DNA from 2 places in the Streptomyces sp. NPDC002206 genome. Region 2 is predicted to be linked to the other one. Evidence: predicted binding sites of a transcription regulator. Region 2 holds the regulator's gene; the other holds the start of a gene.

Region 1 (3,621 bases), on a different contig from region 2:
CGTGCCGCGCACCCCTCGCACGCCTCGACGTGCTTCTCCAGGGACCAGGCTTCGGTCTCCGCCGCCGTACCCGACGCGTACCGCTGCGCCAGCCGGGCGCCCACATGCCAGCCCGTCATGCCATGCCTCCCAGCGGTTCGCCGCCCGGCGACAGCCGGTCCAGGGCGGCGCGCAGTTCACGCCGGGCGCGCATCGCCCGGGTCTTGACCGTGCCCTCGGGTATGCCGAGGAGTTGTGCGGTCTCGCGGGTCGTCAGGCCGTCGATGACCGTCGCGCGCAGGACCTCCCGCAGTTCGGGCGAGATGCGGTCCAGCGCCGCGCCCACATCGCCGTACTCCAGACCGGCCAGTACCCGTTCCTCCGCGGACGGGGCGGCAGCGGACCGGCCGGTAGCCCCGGCCTGCTCGGCCCGGGTGGCGCGTTCGGTGCGGGCCTCGGCGCGCTGGGCGTCGACGAGGCGGCGGGCGGCGATCACCCACAACCAGCCGCCCGCCTGCCCGCCGCGGTGCGCACCGGCGGACCGCCACGCGGTGACGAACGTGTCCTGCAGTACTTCCCGTACGGTCTCCGGGTTCGCGCACCGGCGGCTCAGCCGGGCGAAGAGCCAGCCGGCATGCCGGTCGTAGAGCGCGGCGAGAGCCGCCGCATCCCCATGTGCGACGGCGCGCAGCAGCGCGTTGTCATCGCCGGTCCCGTTCTCCCCCGAGGGGCGCATCAGCCTCACATCCCCTCTATCGGAGGGCGGTCCCTCGTCGGTTCATCCGCGGCGGGTGCCCTGCACGGTGCGGACAGGATTGTGCGGCAGAGGTACGCGGTGATGCGCCCCCGCTGCCACTGCTGCCGTCGTCATCGGGACGCCGTTCACCCGCGGGGGCATCGCCCCGCCCTGTTGCCCGGGTGGCCTGCCGACCGCTGCTGCACCACCGCGCCGGTGCGGCCGGTCAGCTCAAGGGCGAGGCGCCTTCTCGCCGTGCACCGCGATGTACTCGGCTGCCAGCCACGGCGCCAGGTCGTCGATGAGCATGGTGAGGACTGCCGGGTCCGTCGAGGGGGTGCGGCCGGTGGCCGCGGCGACGCGCATCTGCTCGATCCGCTCGGGGTAGTACCGGCCGAAGATCTCCGCGGACTCCTCGATGTCGCTGGTCCAGCCGCCCCAGCGCGGCATGACCAGGGTGAAGCCCGACCGGACGATACGGCGGGCGACGCCGCGGCTGAGGTTCCTGCGTTCCGCGTCGGTGGTGGCTCCGGCGGCCCGGCTGCGCCAGCGGGGGAGCGACAGACACAGATCGCCGTTGGTCTCACGGGCGAGCAGGGGCGTGGGGCGGTAGCGGGGCAACTGCGTGGCGAGGTCGTCGCCCAGAAGAGGGGTGCAGAGGCAGGCGACGAAGAACCCCATGTCGTGGCGTTCGAGTTCGCTGAGCAGGGTGTCGGCGCCGAAGAGGAGGATGCCCACGCCGTCGACCGGGCCGCACGCGGCGTCGAGCGCGGCCTCGACGGAGCGGGCGGTGGCCCGGTCGGCCTCGGTCGGTCCGTCGCGCAGGGCCAGCAGCAGATCCAGGTCCGAGACGCCGGGAATGGCTGTGCCCCGCGGAATGCTGCCGTAGAGGTAGGCGCTGTGCAGCCGCGTGGCGCCGAACGCCTCGGTGATACGGGAGCGGGCCGCCTCGACCACGGGGGCGAACGCTGCCGGTATGCGGCTCAGCGAGCCCTCGCGTCTGATCGTCCCGTCTTCGGCGAGCCCTCTGTCGCGCAGCTCAGTGTCACCCATATGGACACTCTCCCCCGGAGTGCGGCGCGGCTGCGAACGGTTTTCGCAGGTGACAGGCGAGGCGGAAGAAGATCGCTCAGAGCGAACGCAGCCCCGGGAACATAACCGCACTCAGGAGCATTGAGCCTGCGTAGCTCAACTTGAATGCCGAAGGGGAGATCATGGCTAATGAGCCCAACGCGGTCACTCCGCTGACCTTGCCTGTGCTGCCGCTCGACGACGAGGTCGTGCTGCCCGGAATGGTGGTTCCTCTCGACCTGTCCGACACCGATGTGCGGGCCGCCGTGGAGGCCGCGCAGGCAGCCGTCCGGCCGGGTGGCGGCAAGCCCGAGGTGCTGCTCGTGCCGCGGATCGACGGGACGTACACCGGAACGGGTGTGCTCGGTACCGTCGAGCAGGTCGGCCGGCTCTCCGACGGTGACCCCGGTGCGCTCATCCGCGGCCGTGACCGGGTGAGGATCGGCGCCGGGACCACCGGACCCGGGGCCGCGCTCTGGGTGGAGGGGACACGCGTGGACGTGTCCGTCCCCGAGCCGCTTCCCGGTGTCGCCGCCGAGCTGGTCAAGGAGTACAAGGCCCTGGCCACCAGCTGGCTGAAGAAGCGCGGCGCCTGGCAGGTCGTGGACCGGGTCCAGCAGATCGACGACATCTCGGCCCTCGCCGACAATTCCGGTTACTCACCCTTCCTCACGACCACCCAGAAGGTGCAGCTCCTGGAGACTGCCGACGCGGTCGCCCGGCTGAAGCTCGCCATCCAGTGGCTCGGCGAACACCTCGCCGAACAGGACGTCGCCGAGTCCATCGCGAAGGATGTCCAGGAGGGTGTCGACAAGCAGCAGCGCGAGTTCCTGCTGCGGCGCCAGCTCGAAGCCGTACGCAAGGAGCTGTCCGAGCTCAACGGTGACCCGGAGGACGAGTCCGACGACTACCGGGCGCGCGTCGAAGCCGCCGATCTTCCCGAGCACGTCCGTGAGGCCGCGCTCAAGGAGGTCGACAAGCTGGAGCGCTCCTCCGACCAGAGCCCCGAGGGTTCCTGGATCCGCACCTGGCTGGACACCGTCCTCGAACTGCCGTGGAACGAGCGCACCGAGGACGCGTACGACATCCGCGCCGCCAAGGAGATCCTCGACGCCGAGCACGCGGGCCTGGAGGACGTGAAGGAACGGATCACCGAGTACCTCGCCGTGCGCAAGCGCCGTGCCGACCGCGGTCTCGGGGTCGTCGGCGGGCGCCGCGGTGGTGCGGTGCTGGCCCTCGTCGGGCCTCCCGGCGTAGGCAAGACGTCCCTCGGCGAGAGCGTCGCGCACGCCATGGGGCGCAAGTTCGTCCGTGTCGCGCTCGGCGGTGTGCGGGACGAGGCGGAGATCCGCGGCCATCGGCGAACGTACGTCGGTGCGCTCCCCGGACGCATCGTCCGCGCCATCAAGGAGGCCGGTTCCATGAACCCGGTCGTCCTGCTCGACGAGATCGACAAGGTCGGCTCCGACTTCCGCGGCGACCCGGCCGCGGCGCTCCTCGAAGTGCTCGACCCGGCGCAGAACCACACCTTCCGCGACCACTACCTTGAGGTCGAGCTCGACCTCAGCGACGTAGTCTTCCTGGCCACCGCCAACGTCCTGGAAGCCATCCCGGAGGCACTGCTCGACCGCATGGAGCTGGTCAGGCTCGACGGCTACACCGAGGACGAGAAGGTCGTCATCGCCCGGGACCACCTGCTCCCGCGCCAGCTCGAGCGGGCCGGCCTGGAGAAGGACGAGGTGACCCTGGACGAGTCGGCGCTGCGCAAGCTGGCCGGCGAGTACACCCGCGAGGCGGGCGTACGCAACCTGGAGCGGGCCGTCGCCCGGCTGCTC
Region 2 (3,621 bases):
CATCGCCAAGCTCAGTTCCGCGCTCGGCAGCAACAGTCGTGCGCAACTCGGCTACCTCATAGCGCAATCCGGGATCCTTGAGCAGGATCACTGACCTGCCGCGTACATCGCCACTGCGCAACCGCTGTGTGTGTCGGTGTTCGACATGATGTCCGACCTGCTTCCTTCGTGAAGGCGAGCCGTGACCGCGCAACGGGGGGAGAACGCAGCCACGACCCCACGGCCCTTGTGCTCCCGAGGAGTTCATCACCCCCGACACGACAACCCTCCCCCAATGACTACGCTTCCACCACCGTCAGCTTGTTGCACTGTAAAAAGTGGGGGGCCCTCAGATGGCCGCAGACAGGGAAATTCCGGTCCATCCGCATGATGCGCGGGAGCTGTGCACCGCGGCACTCCTCCTCTACACCGAGGCGCTCCGCACGGGGCGGATCGCACGTGCCGACCTCGCACCCGCCCCATGCCTCACGGAGATGGCGCTGCTCCACCCCGACCCCCTGGACGACGCATGGCTGCGCCCCGTGTCCCCGTCCACCGCCCTCGCGCATCTGCTGCAGCCCCTCACCCGGGAAATCCACGAGCGCGTGAAACTGACTGCGGCTCTGACCGAATCGCTGGCCCCTCTGACCGCAGTCGCCAGCGAGGACCCCCACCACGCCATCACCGTTCTTGAGGGGAAGCCGCTGATCAATTCCGCTCTGCGCGACGCCGCCTGCGCCGCCGAGAAGGAAGTCCTGACAGCACAGCCGGGCGGGGTCCGACGGTTTCATCTGATGCAGACGGCACTGGCCAATGGCCAGTCGGCCGTCGAGCGAGGCGCCCGCCTGCGCCACATCTACCAGCACCCGGCTCGCTACAGCCCGTATCTCAGGGAATATCTGGACCGGTTTCCGCCCGGCCGTCTGCAGGTGCGGACCCTCGAGCAGCCCGTCGAACGGATCCTCATATTCGACCGCTCGGTGGCCTTCATCCCCGCCACGCCCGAGCGCGACGCAGCCTTGGAGATCCGGCATCCCGCCCTGATCCGTCATCTGGTCAAGATGTACGAGGTCCTGTGGGCGCAGTCCACCCCGTTCACGGAACCTTTGCAGACCGTCTCTCCCGGCACCCCCGTCACCGCCGTACAACGCAGCATCGCGCGCCTCCTGGTCGAAGGCCACGTCGACGACGCGGTGGCTCGCAAGCTGGGCATCAGTGTCCGCACCTGCCGGTCCCATATCTCCCGACTGATGCAAGCCCTCAACGCCTCCAGCCGGACCCACCTGGGCGCGCTCATCATCCAGTCGGGCATCGTCGAGCCGGACGGCGCCGCTGCCGGCACCGCCGACGCGGAAGGCCCGCCACCCGTTTCCGGGTGACGGGCCTCGGCCGTCGTACGTGCGCCGTAACCGCGCCTATTCCTTCGGCCTCTTCGGCCGCCAGACCACCAACGCACTGGTCTGCTGCACATCCTGATACGGCACCAGATCACGCCGGTACGACGCATGCACCTGCGCCTCGCGCTGCTGCATCGCCGCCGCCGCGCCGTCCACTGCCGCGGAGAGTTCGGCGACGCGCTGCTGGAGCGCGGCCACCTGGTTCTCCAGTTCGATGATGCGCTTGATGCCCGCCAGGTTGATGCCCTCGTCCTGCGACAGTTGCTGCACGGTGCGCAGCAGCTCGATGTCGCGGGCCGAGTAGCGCCGACCGCGGCCGGCCGTGCGGTCCGGGGAGACCAGACCGAGGCGGTCGTACTGGCGCAGTGTCTGCGGATGCAGGCCCGAGAGCTGGGCCGCGATCGAGATCACGTACACCGGTGAGTCATCGGTCAGTTGGTACGGATTACGTCGTCGGCCGTCCACATCATGCTCCCTTCGCGGCCTGGAACAGCTCCGCCCGCGGGTCCTCCCCCGCGGTCGCCTTCCGGTAGGCCTCCAGCGCGTCCTGCGCCTCGGGACCCAGTTCCTTCGGCACGGTCACCTCGACGGTGACCAGCAGGTCGCCCCGGGTGCCGTCCTTGCGCACCGCACCCTTGCCCCGGGCGCGCATCGTACGCCCGTTGGGGGTACCGGCCGGCAGTTTCAGGGTGACCGGGGGTCCGCCGAGCGTGGGGACCTTCACCTCGCCGCCGAGCGCCGCCTCCACGAAGGTGACGGGCACGGTGACCGTGAGGTTGTCGTCCCTGCGGCCGAAGACCGGGTGGGCGTCGACATGGACGACGACGTACAGATCGCCGGCCGGGCCGCCGCGCTCGCCCGGAGCGCCCTTGCCGCGCAGCCGGATCCGCTGGCCGTCGGAGACGCCCGCCGGGATCCTGACCTGCATGGTGCGCGACGAACGCGCTCGCCCGCTGCCCTTGCAGACATCGCACGGGTCCTGGGCGATGAGGCCCCGGCCCTTGCAGTCCACGCAGGGATCGGTGAGCGAGAATCCGCCGCCGCTGCCGCGCGACACCTGGCCGGTGCCGACACAGGTCGGGCAGACCCTCGGGGTGCCGTTCTTGTCGCCGGTGCCCGAACACGCCTTGCAGGGCGCCTGGCTGGACATCCGCAGCGGGACCGTGGCCCCGTCGACCGCCTCGGTGAAGCTGAGCGTCACCTCGGACTCGATGTCCTGGCCGCGGCGCGGCTGCACGCGTGTCCCCGCACCGCCGCCCCGGTTGAACAGGCCGCCGAAGACATCGCCGAGACCGCCGCCGCCGAAACCACCGGGGCCGCCGGCTCCGCCGCCCTGGGTGCCTCCGAAGAGGTCGCCCAGGTCGAAGTTGAAGTTGCCTCCGGCACCACCGGGACCGGCCCGGAATCCGCCGTTGCCGAAGAGGGCGCGCGCCTCGTCGTACTCCTTGCGCTTCTTGGAGTCGCCGAGGATGTCATTGGCCTCGGAGATCTCCTTGAAGCGCTCCTCCGCCTTGTCGTCGCCCTTGTTGGCGTCCGGGTGGAACTCGCGGGCGAGCTTGCGGTACGCCTTCTTGATCTCGGCGTCGGTGGCGTCCTTGGGGACGCCGAGGACCTTGTAGTAGTCCTTCTCGACGAAGTCCTTCGTGCTCATCGACGTCCCTCCTTCCGGACGATCGGCCGGGCGACCGGCCCGAGGGCCGGTCGCCGGGGCAGACGGTGGGCCCCGCGGTGGTCGGACGAAATGTCAGACCTCCTCGGTGCCACCGCTCTCCTCGTCGTCTGTCTTCTCTTCCTTCGCCGCCGCAGGGGCCGCCCCCGGCTGGGGTTCGGCCACGGCCACCCGCGCGGGACGGATGGTGCGCTCGCCGATGCGATACCCCGGCTGGAGGATCGCCACGCAGGTCGTCTCGGTGACATCCGGCGCGTACGAGTGCATCAGCGCCTCGTGGATCGTCGGGTCGAAGGGCTCGCCCTCCTTGCCGAACTGCTGCAGGCCCAGCTTGGCGACGACCGTCTCGAGCGATTCGGCCACCGACTTGAACCCGCCCACGAGCTCGCCGTGTTCCCTGGCGCGACCGACGTCGTCGAGCACGGGCAGGAGCTCGGACAGGAGACCCGCGACAGCGATCTCCTTGACCGTGACCCGGTCCCGCTCGACGCGGCGGCGGTAGTTCTGGTACTCGGCCTGGAGCCGCTGGAGGTCGCCCGTGCGCTCTGCGAGCGCGGTGCGGACCTGGTCCAGCTG

Evidence for each region. Region 2 encodes HspR, which represses chaperone genes until heat shock. Its sites were predicted from a motif close to TTGAGNNNNNNNNNCTCAA; they were not measured.
Region 1: a site for HspR is predicted at 1,889-1,907, ahead of lon (endopeptidase La). Genes of this name have one in related genera too.

The regions. Positions count from the first base shown of each region.
Region 1 is NZ_JBSFCW010000001.1:10,646-14,266, reverse strand. Features, by position in the region: gene ACWCP8_RS00065 (zf-HC2 domain-containing protein) at 1-119, opposite strand, end outside; gene ACWCP8_RS00060 (RNA polymerase sigma factor) at 116-715, opposite strand; gene ACWCP8_RS00055 (nucleotidyltransferase) at 947-1,768, opposite strand; gene lon (endopeptidase La) at 1,930-3,621, shown strand, end outside.
Region 2 is NZ_JBSFCW010000019.1:12,828-16,448, forward strand. Features, by position in the region: gene ACWCP8_RS27750 (helix-turn-helix transcriptional regulator) at 1-94, shown strand, start outside; gene ACWCP8_RS27755 (LuxR C-terminal-related transcriptional regulator) at 333-1,358, shown strand; gene ACWCP8_RS27760 (heat shock protein transcriptional repressor HspR) at 1,395-1,841, opposite strand; gene dnaJ (molecular chaperone DnaJ) at 1,843-3,027, opposite strand; gene grpE (nucleotide exchange factor GrpE) at 3,121-3,621, opposite strand, start outside.